DNA from 3 places in the Enterobacter sp. 186315 genome. Region 1 is predicted to be linked to each of the others. Evidence: predicted binding sites of a transcription regulator. Region 1 holds the regulator's gene; each other region holds the start of a gene.
The links. The regulator LexA, encoded in region 1, represses DNA repair genes until DNA is damaged. The targets are predictions, from matches to a motif close to TNCTGTATGTACATACAGNA.

Region 1 (5,518 bases):
TAGAAGTGGAATCCTGCAATCATCACGATGAGTGCCAGCACGATCACTCTATTCTGGTGAAGAAAAAACCGCGCTAGAAAAGACAAAGGCGGCTCAAGGCCGCCTTCAGAGGGACGTAAACTGCTAAGGGTTACCAGCGGTAATCGTTGCGGGTTTCCCAGTCTTTAACTTCAGTTTCAGCCTGGTCCTTCTCGTAACCGTAACGCTCCTGGATTTTACCTACCAGCTGGTCACGTTTACCTTCAATGACGGTCATGTCGTCATCGGTGAGTTTACCCCACTGTTCTTTCGCTTTACCTTTGAATTGCTTCCAGTTGCCGCCGATTTCGTCTTTATTCATAATCGTGTCCTCGTGTTAAGCGTGAATTCATAACGTCCGTGACGTACATTTCTGCTGGACGTGATAATTATTGTAGTTAAGGATTCGGCGGTCAGTTTCATATTCAGAATCTTTAACCATCACGCTCTGTCGTGAGGGGAAGCAAACCAGGTGTTGTTGCGCCAGTGACGGTGCCAGATATACGCCAGCGACAGGCCGCGCAGGGAGAGGAAGACCGCCAGCGCCAGCCACAGGCCGTGGTTGCCCAGATACGGCACCGTCAGCAGCGTAAGGCCAAAGCCTGCCGCCGCCACCGCCATGCTGTTACGCATCTCCGCGCCGCGCGTTGCGCCAATAAACATCCCGTCCAGCAGATAACACCAGACGCCCACCACCGGTAATATCACCTGCCAGAGAATGTAGTGGCTTGCCAGCTCCCGCAGCGCAGGCAGAGAGGTGAGCAGCGCAATAATATGCTCGCCCAGACAGGCGTAGATCAGCGCAAACGCCAGCGCCACCAGCCCCGACTGACGGCAGGCAGCGCGCCAGACCTCGCGCAGCTGACCGCTTTCACGCGCGCCGTAGGCCTGCCCGGAGTGGGCTTCCACGGCATACGCAAAGCCGTCGAGCGCATAGGCGGTGAAGGTCAGCAGCGTCATCAGCACCGCGTTAACCGCGACGATTTCCGGGCCAAGACGTGCGCCAAACACCGTCAGCGCGCCAAAGCAGAGTTGCAGCAGCAGCGAGCGCAGCATGATGTCGCGATTCAGCGCCAGCAGCCGGCGGATATTCCCGCGCCAGGCGGTTTTCAGCATCCCAAGAGAGATGCCGCGCATGTGCAGCACGCGCCAGACCATCCACAAGCCGATTATCAGCGTGCCGTATTCCGCAATGGCCGTTGCCAGCGCCGCGCCCTGAACGTTCATGTGCAGCCCAATCACCAGCCAGAGATCGAGCACAATGTTCAGGACGTTGCCCACCACCAGCAGGATAACCGGGGCGCGCGCATACTGAACGCCGAGCAGCCAGCCGAGCAGCACTAAGTTTGCCAGGGAGGCCGGAGCGCTGAGCCAGCGGATTTCAAGGAAGCGCCGGGCCTGCTCCAGCACCGCTTCGCTGCCCCCCACGATGTGTAAGGCCAGATCGATAAGCGGCGTGCGTAAAAGCACAATGAGCACGCCAGCGCCCAGGGCCAGGATCAGCGGCTGTACCAGCGCCCGCGCCAGACGCAGCGGATCTTTCGCGCCGTACGCCTGGGCCGTCAAGCCCGTGGTGCTCATGCGCAAAAAGAGCAGCAGCATAAAGAGGAAGCTGGTTGCCGTGGCGCCAATGGCGACGCCGCCCAGATAGACGGGGGAATCGAGATGGCCAATTACGGCGGTATCAACCAGCCCCAGCAGCGGGACGGTGATATTGGAGAAAATCATCGGCAACGCAAGACGCCACAGCGCCTTATCAGAAGCGGTCAGCAATGACATGAGAACATACCGGGGCAGAAAAATGAGTCAGGCTGCGGGAGTGCCGCAGCCTGTCAGGAAGAGATTACAGCCATTCGCCGTTGCGGATCACGCCGACGGCCAGCCCTTCAATGGAGAAATTGTGCTCGCGCAAATCCACCACGATAGGGGAAAAATCGTTGTTCTCAGGCAGCAGCTGCACGGTGTTGCCCTGCTTTTTCAGACGCTTAACGGTCACTTCATCATCAATACGTGCGACCACAACCTGACCGTTGCGCACATCCTGAGTTTTGTGAACCGCCAGCAGATCGCCGTCGAGAATACCGATGTCTTTCATGGACATCCCGCTAACGCGCAGCAGGAAATCCGCGCTCGGTTTGAACATGCCAGGATCAACCTGGTAGTGACCTTCAATGTGCTGCTGTGCGAGCAGAGGTTCACCTGCTGCAACGCGGCCTACCAGTGGAATACCGGTTTCTTCTTCCACCAGCAGACGAATACCACGAGACGCGCCGGAAACAATCTCCAGTACGCCTTTACGTGCCAGTGCTTTAAGGTGCTCTTCGGCAGCATTTGGAGAACGGAACCCCAGACGCTGCGCGATTTCCGCACGCGTAGGTGGCATACCCGTCTGGCCGATGTGATCCCGGATGAGATCAAACACCTCTTGCTGCCTGGTCGTTAACGCTTTCATTCCGCCCCCTGGGTGTATATACAGTTATGCTGTGAGTATATACAGTCAAAGGCGAATTTGGAATCAAAAACTGCACAAAAAACCAGGCAGTTAGTGATTCCTGAAGGCTTATCGAAAATGTGACCAGAGAAGCGTGCCCCAGGTGATTAATGCGGTAATAATCGACAACAGAACTGCGGCAGACCCCATATCTTTCGCACGACCGGACAGCTCATGAAAATCGGAGCCAATACGATCGACCACGGCCTCTATAGCGCTATTGATAATTTCCACTATCATCACCAAAAGTACCGAACCGATGAGAAGTACGCGGGTTATTGCGTCAACATCAAGGAAACAGGCGATAATCACCGCGACAATGGCGGCAACGGCTTCCTGGCGAAAAGCAGCTTCATTAATCCACGCGGCGCGGAAACCTTTCCATGAATAGCCGGCAGCTTTGATGATTCGAGTTAACCCAGTGGTATTATTGGCCATTAAAAGAACCTTTTAGTGAAAATAGCGTCAGTAATTAGGGTTGCAGCGCGTTTTGCTGCCGCCTTAAGTATGACGGGTAACAACAGAAATTTTGCGCGCATTCTGTTATCCTTGCGCCGCATTTGCATTATTAACCAGAGGCTTTACATCGTTTATGTCCGGCTGGCCACGAATTTACTACAAATTACTTAATTTACCATTAAGCGTCCTGGTAAAAAGCAAGTCTATCCCGGCGGAACCTGCGCTGGAATTAGGGCTGGATACCTCTCGCCCTATTATGTACGTTTTGCCTTATAACTCGAAGGCAGACCTGCTGACGCTCCGCGCCCAATGTCTGGCGCACGACCTCCCTGACCCGCTTGAGCCGCTCGAAATCGACGGCACTCTGCTGCCGCGCTACGTGTTCATTCACGGCGGGCCGCGCGTGTTTACCTATTACACGCCGAAAGAAGAGTCCATCAAACTGTTCCACGACTACCTCGACCTGCACCGCAGCAATCCACAGCTGGATGTGCAGATGGTGCCGGTATCGGTGATGTTTGGCCGCCGTCCGGGCCGCGAAAAAGGCGAAGAGAATCCGCCGCTGCGTATGCTTAACGGTATTCAGAAGTTTTTTGCGGTCTCCTGGCTGGGACGCGACAGCTTTGTGCGTTTCTCCCCTTCCGTTTCGCTGCGCCGCATGGCGGACGAACACGGTACGGACAAAATCATTGCGCAAAAACTGGCGCGCGTTGCGCGTATGCACTTCGCCCGCCAGCGTCTGGCTGCCGTCGGGCCGCGCCTGCCTGCGCGCCAGGATCTCTTTAACAAGCTGCTGGCCTCGAAAGCCATTGCCCGCGCCGTCGAAGACGAAGCGCGCAGCAAGAAAATTTCTCACGAGAAAGCGCAGCAGAACGCCATCGCGCTGATGGAAGAGATCGCCGCGAATTTCTCTTACGAGATGATCCGCCTCTCCGACCGTATTCTGGGCTTTACGTGGAACCGCCTTTATCAGGGGATCAACGTTCACAACGCCGAGCGCGTTCGCCAGCTGGCGCACGACGGACATGAAATTGTCTATGTGCCGTGTCACCGCAGCCACATGGACTACCTGCTGCTCTCCTACGTGCTGTATCACCAGGGTCTTGTCCCGCCGCATATCGCCGCTGGGATTAACCTGAACTTCTGGCCAGCAGGGCCGATTTTCCGCCGTCTGGGCGCGTTCTTTATTCGACGCACCTTTAAAGGCAACAAGCTCTATTCCACCGTCTTCCGCGAGTATCTGGGCGAGCTGTTCAGCCGTGGCTATTCCGTTGAGTATTTCGTGGAGGGTGGCCGTTCCCGCACCGGTCGTCTGCTCGATCCGAAGACCGGCACGCTGTCGATGACCATTCAGGCGATGCTGCGCGGCGGCACCCGTCCGATTACGCTGGTGCCGATTTACATCGGTTACGAACACGTGATGGAAGTGGGTACCTACGCCAAAGAGCTGCGCGGGGCGACCAAAGAGAAAGAGAGTCTGCCGCAGATGCTGCGCGGGCTGAGCAAGCTGCGCAACCTCGGTGAGGGCTACGTGAACTTTGGCGAGCCGATGCCGCTGATGACCTACCTGAACCACCATGTACCAGAGTGGCGCGAGTCTATCGATCCTATCGAAGCGGTGCGTCCTGCCTGGCTGACGCCAACGGTAAACGGTATCGCCGCCGAGCTGATGGTGCGTATCAACAACGCGGGTGCGGCCAACGCCATGAACCTGTGCTGTACCGCGCTGCTGGCCTCGCGTCAGCGTTCGCTGACCCGCGAGCAGCTCACCGAACAGCTCGACTGCTATCTCGACATCATGCGCAACGTGCCGTACTCGGTGGATTCAACCGTGCCGACCAGCACCGCGAACGAGCTGATCGAACATGCGTTGCAGATGAACAAGTTCGAGGTCGAGAAAGACACCATCGGGGACATCATCATTCTGCCGCGCGAGCAGGCGGTGCTGATGACCTACTACCGAAACAACATCACGCATATGCTGATGTTGCCATCGCTGATGGCGGCCATCATTACCCAGCATCGCCGTATTTCACGTCAGGAGCTGCTGCGCCATGTCGACGCGCTGTACCCGATGCTGAAAGCGGAGCTGTTCCTGCGCTGGAGTAAAGACGAGCTGGCGGCAGAGCTGGATAAACTCACCGCAGAGCTGCAACGTCAGGGGCTGATTACGGTCACCGGTGACGAGCTGCACATTAACCCGTCACGCTCCCGCACCCTGCAACTGCTGGCGGCTGGCGCGCGTGAAACGCTGCAACGTTACGCCATTACCTTCTGGCTGCTGAGCGCGAACCCGTCCATCAACCGCGGTACGCTGGAAAAAGAGAGCCGGACGCTGGCACAGCGCCTGTCCGTTCTGCACGGCATTAACGCGCCGGAGTTCTTCGACAAAGCGGTATTCAGCTCGTTAGTGCTGACGCTGCGTGATGAAGGGTTTATCAGCGATACCGGCGACGCTGAGCCGGAAGAAACGATGAAGGTTTACCAGATGCTGGCTGACCTGATTACGTCTGACGTGCGCTTGACGATTGAGAGTGCGACGCAGGACGA
Region 2 (5,518 bases), on a different contig from region 1:
GCTTCTGCCCTGGCCGTGCTGGCTGACGACAGCGTTGAGCACGGTCCGCTGGAAGTGCTGCTGACTATGACCGAAGAAGCGGGCATGGACGGCGCGTTCGGTCTGCAAGCGAACTGGTTGCAGGCGGATATCCTGATCAACACCGACTCCGAAGAAGAGGGTGAGATCTACATGGGTTGTGCCGGTGGTATTGATTTCATCTCTACCCTGCCGCTGTCCCGTGAAGCGATCCCTGCGGGCTTCCAGACCTTCAAGCTGACGCTGAAAGGGCTGAAAGGCGGTCACTCCGGTGGTGATATCCATCTGGGTCTGGGCAACGCCAACAAACTGCTGGCGCGTTTCCTGGCGGGCCACGCGGCCGAGCTGGATCTGCGTCTGGTTGATTTCAACGGCGGTACGCTGCGTAACGCAATCCCGCGTGAAGCCTTCGCTACCGTTGCGGTGCCGTCAGCGAAAGCGGACGAGCTGAAAAAGCTCTCCAGCGTCTATCTGGACATCCTGAAAAACGAACTCTCTGAGAAAGAGAAAAACCTGACCGTGGTGCTCGAATCCGTGACCACGGATAAAGCCGCGCTGACCGCACAGTCTCGCGATAGCTTTGTTCAGCTGCTGAACGCGACGCCAAACGGCGTGATCCGCAACTCCGACGTGGCGAAGGGCGTGGTAGAAACCTCCCTGAACGTGGGCGTGGTGACCATGAGCGACGACAGCGCGGAAATCATCTGCCTGATCCGTTCTCTGATCGACACCGGTAAAGAGTACGTTGTGAGCATGCTGGAATCTCTGGGCACGCTGGCGGGCGCGAAAACGTCTGCAAAAGGCAGCTACCCGGGCTGGCAGCCGGATGCAACGTCTCCGGTCATGGCGCTGGTGCGTGAAACCTATCAGCGTCTGTTCAACAGCACGCCGAACATTCAGGTTATCCACGCGGGTCTGGAGTGCGGTCTGTTCAAGAAACCGTATCCGGACATGGATATGGTGTCTATTGGGCCAACCATCACCGGGCCACACTCCCCGGATGAGCAGGTTCATATTGAAAGCGTGGGCCATTACTGGACCCTGCTGACGGAACTGCTGAAAGCGATCCCGGTTAAGTAATTCCCTCACCCGCCCTCTCCCAACGTGAGGGTGAACAACGCAGGCCCGGTAAGCGCAGCGCACCGGGCTTTTTTACAACCCCAGCACCAGCTGACGTTCTAACTGCGGATCCAGCAGCGTGACGTGCAGTCCCACCAGCCTTACGCCTCGCCCGCTCCGCCGTTCATCCCAGGCTTTTTTTGCCGTGGCGATAAGGTCGTCTTTGTTCAGGCGCGGCCAGACGTGCTCCTGCGTGGTCTGCTGGAAGTCGTTGAACTTGAGTTTGATACCCTGTCTCGCGATCAGCAGGTCGGGCTTCACCTTGATTAAACGCCGCTCCAGCTCGGGGTAAAGCTGTTCCGTGATGATGGCTTCACACTCCGACCACTCATGAATATCTTCAATCAGGGTGCGCTCGACCCCGACCGATTTACGCAGCCGCTCGTTATTCACGTCGCGATCGTCAATGCCCTGACTGCGCTCCCACAGCACGCGGCCAAACTTCCCGAAGCGCTTAAGCAGCAATGCCAGGTCGCTGCGCTGCACGTCTTCGCAGGTGCGAAGCCCCATGCTTTCAAGCTTTGCGGCGGAGACTTTCCCGACGCCGGGAATTTTGCCGAGCGGCAGGGTCTTTAAAAACGCGGGCACCTCTTCGGGGGTGATGACGTACTGGCCGTCAGGCTTGTTTAAATCAGAGGCGATCTTGGCGAGAAACTTCACCGGCGCGACCCCGGCCGACGCGGTCAGGTTGAGCTCATTAGAAATGGTGCGGCGGATCTCCTGGGCCATCAGAGTAGCCGAGCCGTGGCAGTGCAGGCTGTCGGTGACGTCCAGATAGGCTTCATCCAGGGACAGAGGTTCAATCAGCGAGGTGTAGCGGGAGAAGATTTCCCGAATATGCAAAGAGGCTTCTTTATAGGCATCAAATCGCCCGGGCAGAAGGGTGAGATGAGGACAGAGTTTAAGCGCCATCGCCGTGGGCATCGCGCTGCGCACGCCAAATTTACGCGCAGGATAGTTGGCGGTGCTGATCACCCCACGCTGCACGCGGCTGCCGCCAATGGCGATGGGAATGTCCCGTAGCGCCGGGTTGTCACGCATCTCCACTGCGGCAAAAAAGCAGTCCATATCGACATGGATTATTTTGCGCATAGTAAGCCCTCACTCATCACTGGATAAGTATACAGTAAACAAATGAGGGTTGAGAAGCAGATGTAAAAACGCCGGGCGGCGGCTTGCCCTACCCGGCCTGATTACACTTAGATAATGCGCTGCTGTTCGCGGGCCATGCGTTTTTTACGCGCATCGCAGGGTTCCGGGCAGTCGCAGACTTTTTCCATCCCAATGGAGGAGATCCCGCCGCAGCTACCCTGAATGCTTTTGCGCTTAATGATCCAGCCTAACGACATGCCGAACACCACCAGCACAAACACCGCAAATGTTGCCAGAAACGTCAGCATCATCAGCCTCCGAAATCATCAAGCATGATGTTCTCGTCTTCCACACCAAGATCTTTCAGCATCTTGATCACCGCAGCGTTCATCATCGGCGGGCCGCACATGTAGAACTCACAGTCTTCCGGTGCCGCGTGCTGCTTGAGGTAGTTCTCATAGAGAACGTTATGAATAAAGCCAGTATAGCCCGTCCAGTTATCTTCCGGCTGTGGATCCGAGAGCGCCACGTGGAAGGTAAAGTTCGGGTTTTCACGCGCCAGCTGCTCGAACTCGTCCTCATAGAACATCTCGCGCAGGGAGCGAGCGCCGTACCAGAAGCTGATTTTCCGCGTGCTGCTAAGCCGCTTGAGCTGGTCAAAGATATGCGAACGCATCGGCGCCATGCCCGCACCGCCGCCGATAAAGACCATTTCGGCATCGGTATCTTTAGCAAAGAACTCCCCAAACGGACCCGAGATCGTCACCTTATCCCCCGCTTTCAGCGACCAGATATAGGAGGACATTACGCCCGGCGGCGCGTCCGGCACGTTAGGCGGCGGGGTGGCGATACGCACGTTGAGCATAATAATGCCCTTCTCTTCCGGGTAGTTCGCCATGGAATAGGCGCGCAGAGCAGGTTCTTTCACCTCAGAGACAAAGCGGAAGAGGTTAAATTTATCCCAGTCAGCGCGGTATTCATCCGGCACGTCGAAATCGGCATAGGCAACGGTGTGCGCCGGGCATTCAATCTGAATATACCCACCCGCACGGAACGGAACGCTTTCTCCTTCCGGCACGCGCAGCTTAAGCTCTTTAATGAAGGTGGCTTTGTTATCGTTAGAGATAACCTCGCACTCCCATTTCTTCACGCCGAAGATCTCTTCCGGCAGCTCAATCTTCATGTTCTGGCGCACCGCCACCTGGCAGGCCAGACGGCAGCCCTCTTTTGCTTCGCGCTTGGTGATGTGCGCAAGCTCGGTCGGAAGAATATCCCCCCCGCCCTCTTTCACCGTAACGCGGCACTGGCCGCAGGAGCCACCGCCGCCACAGGCGGAAGAGACAAATATTCCGTTACCGGAAAGGGTGTTAAGCAGCTTGTCACCCGCCGGAGTGCGGATCTGATTCTGCGGTTCGTCATTGATATCAATAATGACGTCGCCTGAATTCACAAGCTTTGAGCGCGCGGCCAGAATCAGCCCCGACAGCACCAGTACTATGAGCGTGAACATCACCACGCCAAGAATAATTTCCATATCGAAGCCCTTAAAGCTGCACGCCGGAGAAGGACATAAAGCCCAGCGCCATCAGCCCGGTGGTGATAAAGGTGATCCCTAAGCCGCGCAGGCCTGCCGGCACGTTGGCATACTTCATTTTTTCGCGGATCCCCGCCATGGTCACGATCGCCAGCATCCAGCCGATACCGGAACCAAACCCATAAACAATGGATTCACTGAAGTTGTAATCGCGCTGAACCATGAACGACACGCCGCCGAAAATGGCGCAGTTCACCGCGATAAGCGGCAGGAAGATCCCGAGCGCGTTATAGAGCGACGGGAAGTACTTATCGAGGATCATCTCCAGGATTTGAACCAGCGCCGCAATCACGCCAATAAAGGTGATGAAGTTAAGGAAGCTAAGATCAACGCCCTCAACCAGCGCGCCATCGCGCAGCACAAAGTTGTACACCAGATTGTTAATCGGCACCGATAAACCCAGCACCACGGTGACCGCCACGCCCAGGCCAAATGCCGTCGATACCTTTTTGGAAACCGCAAGGAACGTACACATGCCAAGGAAGAATGCGAGCGCCATGTTTTCAACAAACACCGCGCGCACGAATAAACTCAGGTAATGAGCCATTGTCGGTTACTCCTTTTCCTGCTGTTCTGGCTTCAACGTACGAATCAGCCAAATCAGCAAACCGATAATGAAAAACGCGCTTGGCGCGAGCAGGAACAGCCCGTTTGGCAGATACCAGCCGCCGTTCTGGACGGTGTCCAGCACGGTGATACCAAACAGCTTGCCGCTGCCAATTAGCTCGCGCAGGAAACCCACCATCAGCAGGATCACGCCATAGCCGAGGCCGTTGCCGATCCCATCCATAAAGCTCGCCAGCGGCGGCATCTTCATGGCGTAAGCTTCCGCTCGCCCCATCACAATGCAGTTGGTAATGATCAGGCCGACAAACACCGAGAGCTGTTTTGACGTTTCATAGGCAAACGCGCGCAGCAGCTGATCGACCACGATCACCAGCGAGGCGATGATCGCCATCTGCACGATGATCCTCACGCTGTTCGGAATGTGGTGGCGGATCATCGAGATGAACATGCTGGAAAACGCCGTCACCAGCGTTACCGCCACGGTCATCACCAGCGCCGTTTCCAGCTTGGTGGTCACCGCCAGCGCCGAACAGACCCCGAGCACCTGTAGCGTAATCGGGTTGTTGGCTAAAAGCGGGCCAATGAGCACCTTTTTAACTTCTTTCAATTCGCCCGCATCAGCCATTGTTCAGCGCTCCTTCACGTACATTTTTCAGGAAGGGGCCGAAACCCAGCTCCCCCATCCAGAAATCAAAACTGTGCTGTACCCCGTTAGAGGTCAGCGTCGCCCCGGAAAGCCCGTCAACGGCGTATTCATCCCCCGGACGCGCGGCGCCTTTCACCACCTTCAGCGCAGGCTGGCCGCTATCATCGAGGACTTTTTTGCCGATAAACTGCGCGCGCCAGTTAGGGTTTTCCACCTCACCGCCCAGCCCCGGCGTTTCGCCCTGGTCATAGTAGGTGATGCCCTTGACGGTGCGGCCGTCCGTATCAAGCGCCACGAAGGCGTACATCATTGACCACAGGCCGTTGCCATACACCGGCAGCACCATCTCCTGGACGCGCTTCTGCTCGTCCCGCACCAGATAGATTTCAGCGATATTGCTGCGACGCTTAATGCCCGCCGGATCCTGCGATGCCTCAAGCGCGATGCTCATCTGCGGGTCTTTCAGCGCCAGCGCCTGGTTG
Region 3 (5,518 bases), on a different contig from region 1:
CGGCCGGTGGAAGGGATGGGTGCGATCCAGCGCGCGCTGGACAGCGTGTCGCGCTATCTGGTGCTGAAAACGGCCATCAGCCTGGTGACGGGCGGCGTGGTCTGGGTGATGCTGATTGCGCTGGACGTTCGCTTCGCCTTCGTCTGGGGGCTGCTGGCGTTTGCGCTCAACTATATTCCCAATATCGGTTCGGTGCTGGCGGCGATCCCCCCGATCCTTCAGGTGCTGGTGTTCAGCGGCTTTTACGACGCGCTTATTCTTCTGGCGGGCTATCTGGTGATTAACCTGGTGTTCGGCAATATTCTGGAGCCGCGAATGATGGGGCGCGGGCTGGGGCTGTCGACGCTGGTGGTCTTTTTATCCCTGATCTTCTGGGGCTGGCTGCTCGGCCCCGTCGGAATGCTGCTCTCGGTGCCGCTGACCATCATTGTGAAAATTGGTCTGGAGCAGACGGCGGGCGGGCAAAGCATCGCCGTTTTGCTCAGCGACATGAGCCATAAGTAAATCTGGCCCCCGCCGGTCGGGGGCTTACTCTTCCATCATCAGCAACGGCTTGCTGACCCTTCCGGCCCGTCGATAGTCGCCGAGCGCCGCCTGCCACTGCGAAATCGGGTACGGCGTAACGCCGCTGTACTGGCTTGCAGCCAGGCGGGGCCAGATCTGACGGAACTGCGCTTGCCACGCCTCAGCGTCCAGCGCATCCAGATAGTTACGAATATGGAACCATTCGACGCGCGGCAGAGCACGCTGCTGGCGAAACGTCTGCCCCGAAAGCAGCCCGTAGCAGACAAATATCCCCGCCTCCGGCATAACGCTCAGGATCGTCTGGGCCAGGCTGCCGCCGGTCGCATCGTAAACCACCTCACTGCGCGCGGCGATTTCCCGCACCGCAGCCGTATCCTGCTGATCGACCGGGATAATCCCCATTGCCGCCAGCCGTTCGGCGTGAACGGGCGAACGGTGAATGCCGTATACTGCCTCAGCCCCCGCCTTGCGCGCCCACTGCCCGAGCAAAATAGCGCAGTCCGAGCCCGCCGCCGTTAACAGCACCCGTTTCCCCTGCGGCGAATAGCGGTTGAGCATCATCTGCGCCGCCAGCGGATTAATGTACGCCCGCGCGGCAAGCGTGGAGTCGATAGCATCCGGCACGGGGATCGCAAACGCCGCCGGGCAGTCCACCACCTGCTGCCAGGTGCCTTGTCCCCGCAGCGGCAGGACGCGTTTGCCCGTCAGATGCGCAAACCCGGCGGGCGCCTGCATAACCACGCCGACGCCCTCGTACCCTGCCACCGCAGGCAGCGGCGTCCGGTGGCGATAGGCCCCGGTGATGGGGATCAGATCGGACGCGTTGACCGGGGCGCAGCGCATCTTTACCCGCAACTCGCCCGGCTTCAGCGGCGCGAGCGCGGTGTGTTCCGGTTGCAGGACGTCGGCGGGTTCACCGAACTGGCGATACCAGAGCGCGAGGTTATTCATTGGATCTCACTGGACAGACAGAAACGGTAAAGATTACCGCGTCGGGTCCGGCAGGTCACCTGCCGGGGGGAGGTTGCCGGACTGAACGGTTGATTTTTATCGCGCCACCGGCAAATCCGCATACCGTGTCGTGTAAAACGGCGACAGCATTTCGCGCTTCATCGACCAGGCTTTATCAATCCCCTGCCCGGCGAACCAGACCTTTCCTTTTCCGGAGTGATTTAACCCGTCTATCACCTCCATCAGCGCCGTGCTGTTGGCGTGAAGGCGGTTGTTATCGAACAAATTAAGCTGGGCGACGCCGCTGCTGTAAAAGTCCGCCAGCATCACCCCCGCTTTCATATAGCGGCGGCCGTCGAGCCATATTCGCCCTAAGGCGTCGGTGGCGGCGCGGATGATATCGCGGGAGTCGTTGCTCGGCGTCGTCAGGGTGACGGACGCCTGGTTGCCGTAGAACACCTCATTGTCCGCGTGGGGGCTGGTGCGCACAAACACGCTGATAAAGCGACAATACTGATGCTCGCCGCGCAGCTTTTCTGCGGCGCGCTCGGCGTAGGCGCAAATCGCCTGGTGCATCTCAACGTATTGCGTGATGCGGTGTCCGAACGAGCGGCTACAGACGATCTGCTGCTTGGTGGGCGCAAACTCTTCCAGATCGAGGCAGCGCTCGCCGCGAAGCTCGCGCACCGTGCGTTCCAGCACCACGTTAAAATGCTTGCGGATCACCCAAGAGGAGCTGTCCGCCAGGTCCAGCGCAGTGGTGATGCCCATCGCGTTGAGCTTTTTCGTGATGCGCCGCCCCACGCCCCACACCTCGTCGACCGGGACCACCGCCAGCAACTTACGCTGGCGTTCGCTGTTCGACAAATCCACCACGCCGCCGGTGCTGCGCCATTTTTTCGCCGCGTAGTTTGCCAGCTTCGCCAGCGTCTTGGTCTGCGCGATCCCCACGCCCACCGTCAGCCCGGTATTCTTCAGCACCTGGTTGCGCATGGCGTGCCCGAAGCTCTCCAGCGACATACAGCCGTCAACGCCGGACACATTCACGAACGCCTCGTCGATGGAGTAGATCTCTATCGCCGGAGCCATGTCGGTCAGGGTCTGCATCACGCGGCTGCTGAGATCGGCATACAGCGCATAGTTCGAGCTAAACACGTATACCCGCGACGGAAAGCGCTTCTCTTTAAACTTGAAGTAGGGCTCGCCCATTTTGATGCCAAACTGCTTTGCCTCGCGTGAAAGCGAAATAATGCAGCCGTCGTTATTGGACACTACCACGATAGGCTTGCCCAGCAGATCCGGGCGAAACACGGTCTCGCAGGAGGCATAAAAGCTATTCACATCAACCAGCGCGAACATGTTTATGCGTCTTAAGCGTATGGGTGACGACACCGAAGATTTGCAGCTCCTCTTCGGACTGAAAGGTAATGGGCTGATAGCGGGGATTGTGGGGAAGCAGTCTTAGCACCGGATGCGTCTGTAGCTCCTTGACCGTAAACTCCCCGCAGACAGCGGCCACCACGATATCGCCATGTCCGGCGTTTAGCGAGCGGTCAACCACCAGCAGATCGCCGTCGCCGATCCCCATGCCAATCATCGAATCGCCGCTCACCTTCACAAAATAGGTGGCGCTGGGGTGTTTTATCGCCACCTTGTTCAGATCGATACGGTCTTCGACGTAATCCTGCGCCGGGCTGGGAAAGCCACAGGCAACGCGTTCCAGATAAAGGGGTAACTCAATACTTTGCCGTGAATAATAAGAAAAAAGCGTGTTCATCATTGTTATGCCTGCCATGTACTGTATATAAATACAGTATTACGGATTATGGGCAGGGATCAAGCCGCTTTCAGGAAGAAGTGTCCAAACGCGTTGATGTTTAGGGGATTTAAGCGAGGCAGAGCGCTACTCCACCCTGACCTTCACTTTCGGCTTCGACAGCAAAATTTTGATCAGCTCAATGAACGGCACGGGCCGGAAGAAGTAGTACCCCTGCTGGAAGGTGATGTTATTGCGGTTGAGGTAATCAAGCTGGGCTTTGGTTTCGACCCCTTCCGCGACGATGCTTATCGAGAGCTTACGCGCCAGATCCAGCACGCAGTCGAGAAGCAGCGTCGAATCCTCGTGCTCGTCCACCCGGCTGACAAAACTCTGGTCGATCTTGATGTAGTCAATATGCAGATCTTGCAGGTAGGACAGCCCGCTATATCCGGTGCCAAAGTCGTCCAGCGCAATGGCAAAACCGTTTTCGTGCAGCACGTTCAGGGTCTGCACAAGGCGCTCGTCGATGTCCAGCGGCTCCCGCTCCGTCACCTCCAGCACCAGATTTAAGTCCTTGCGTATAAAGCTGTTTTTGTATCTAAGGCACTCTTCCACAAAGGTAGGCATGGCAATATGCGACGCGCTGAAGTTAATCCCGATGTGAAACCCTTCCGGCAGCCTGCTGGAAATGTCGTTCATCTGCTTCGCCACCTGCGCCATCAGGCTTCGCGTCAGCGGAACAATCAGCCCGGACTTTTCCGCAATCGGGATAAACGAGGCCGGAGAGATAAACCCGGCGCTGGGGTGCTTCCATCGCGCCAGCACCTCAACGCCGCGCAGCGTCCCTTCTCTGCCGTTCATCACCGGCTGATAAAACGGCACGATTTCGCCCCGGGCAATGGCACCGCGAAGCGACTCTTCAGGCGGCGGGCTTTTGTTCAGATATTTGTACAGCGCGCAGGCGGTAAGGCACGACATCAGCAGTAAAAACAGCAAAATACCGCCGCCCTGCGTCACCAGCCGGTACAGGCTGAACATCGGAGGGAAGGTGTATTCGATGCTGTAGGGATAACCCACGGCGTGAACCCGGCCAACGTGCTGCTGCGCCGCGTTCAGGGTCACCACATCACCGGAGGTCGACAGCGTGGAATTTCCCACCCGTAATGAATAGGTCACGCCCGTCAGCGGGATGCCCAGCGCGTCCCGGATATGGCGATCGCTCATGGAAACCATAATCCGGTTTTTCGCCACATCCACCTGATAGATAAGAACGGGCAGACCGTTCACCGTGCTGTTTGCGGGCAACAACACGAGCGGCGAATCGGGCAAGTTCAGCGCATTTCGCAGCAGGATCCGATTACCCGGCAGGGATGAACAGACAATTTGCCCCTGCTTAACGATGAGCAGCGTTCTGAGATGTGGTTGCAGCGCCGCCTCGGTCGCCAGCTGGTATTGCCCCTCCAGGCTACAGCCTTTCTCCGCTATCGCTCTGGCGACACGGGTGGCATGGCGCGCCTCCGCCAGAATCGTGTTCATATTCTTCACGGCGTACTTCGCCCCCGCCAGGCTGTCCGCGCGGGCGGAATACCAGAGCTGGGTATTAAGAATAAACACCCCGGCAATAAAAAGCGTCACTGCTGCGATAAAAGGAACGAGGGCATTGCGCATAACGTATCCTGGGCATGGGTAAGTACGATTACGCTGACGGCATTTACGGCGCGGAGTGCGGGAAATACAAAGAGCATGGTCGACAAAAACAAAAATAACCATGCTCTTTGCAACAACTTTTCCACTCAGGGTTTAGCGGGTGAAGGCTTTATCCTTCGCAAGGAAGAAAGGACGCAAATAAGCGACCGTGCTGGACAGCGGTATCACGTCATCGCTCAGGTTAATCTTAAGCACGTCAATAATATAACGCCTGCGGGCCTCGATCCTTGCCCACAGCTCAGGACAGGCGCGTTTGATCTCGTCCTGAAGCTCACGCCCGGCCAGCGCGATGCTCTCTTCGGCGCTGGTGCCGGTATAGCCCGGCACGGACGGAATAATATCTATCTGCACAATCATGCCGCTTTTCAGGGTTTGCGTGGAGCCGTTAAAAATGGGGGACGACATCCACTCTTCATCGGCGCTGAGATGCCCCGGATTAAGATGCCAGCCATATTTCGCTTTTGGCAGAACGGACTCTATCAGGCTATACATCTCCCCGCCCGTCATGCCGATGTGAATATTTTCAAGCCAGGCCACGACCGCACCGAAATAGGGTTTTACCACGCGCTCGAGGTA

Region 2: a site for LexA is predicted at 2,247-2,266, ahead of dinB (DNA polymerase IV). Genes of this name have one in related genera too.
Region 3: a site for LexA is predicted at 3,273-3,292, ahead of umuD (translesion error-prone DNA polymerase V autoproteolytic subunit). Genes of this name have one in related genera too.

The regions. Positions count from the first base shown of each region.
Region 1 is NZ_JBPTTK010000014.1:34,038-39,555, reverse strand. It holds gene zur (zinc uptake transcriptional repressor Zur) at 1-77, shown strand, start outside; gene ACSVHP_RS15810 (CsbD family protein) at 131-340, opposite strand; gene dinF (MATE family efflux transporter DinF) at 460-1,797, opposite strand; gene lexA (transcriptional repressor LexA) at 1,862-2,470, opposite strand; gene ACSVHP_RS15795 (diacylglycerol kinase) at 2,579-2,947, opposite strand; gene plsB (glycerol-3-phosphate 1-O-acyltransferase PlsB) at 3,102-5,518, shown strand, end outside.
Region 2 is NZ_JBPTTK010000004.1:26,706-32,223, reverse strand. It holds gene pepD (cytosol nonspecific dipeptidase) at 1-1,098, shown strand, start outside; gene dinB (DNA polymerase IV) at 1,171-2,229, opposite strand; gene nqrM ((Na+)-NQR maturation NqrM) at 2,337-2,540, opposite strand; gene nqrF (NADH:ubiquinone reductase (Na(+)-transporting) subunit F) at 2,540-3,763, opposite strand; gene nqrE (NADH:ubiquinone reductase (Na(+)-transporting) subunit E) at 3,774-4,370, opposite strand; gene ACSVHP_RS05990 (NADH:ubiquinone reductase (Na(+)-transporting) subunit D) at 4,377-5,015, opposite strand; gene ACSVHP_RS05985 (Na(+)-translocating NADH-quinone reductase subunit C) at 5,008-5,518, opposite strand, start outside.
Region 3 is NZ_JBPTTK010000001.1:245,263-250,780, reverse strand. It holds gene ACSVHP_RS01215 (AI-2E family transporter) at 1-504, shown strand, start outside; gene ACSVHP_RS01210 (zinc-dependent alcohol dehydrogenase family protein) at 529-1,476, opposite strand; gene umuC (translesion error-prone DNA polymerase V subunit UmuC) at 1,573-2,835, opposite strand; gene umuD (translesion error-prone DNA polymerase V autoproteolytic subunit) at 2,819-3,253, opposite strand; gene ACSVHP_RS01195 (EAL domain-containing protein) at 3,380-4,903, opposite strand; gene ACSVHP_RS01190 (M24 family metallopeptidase) at 5,036-5,518, opposite strand, start outside.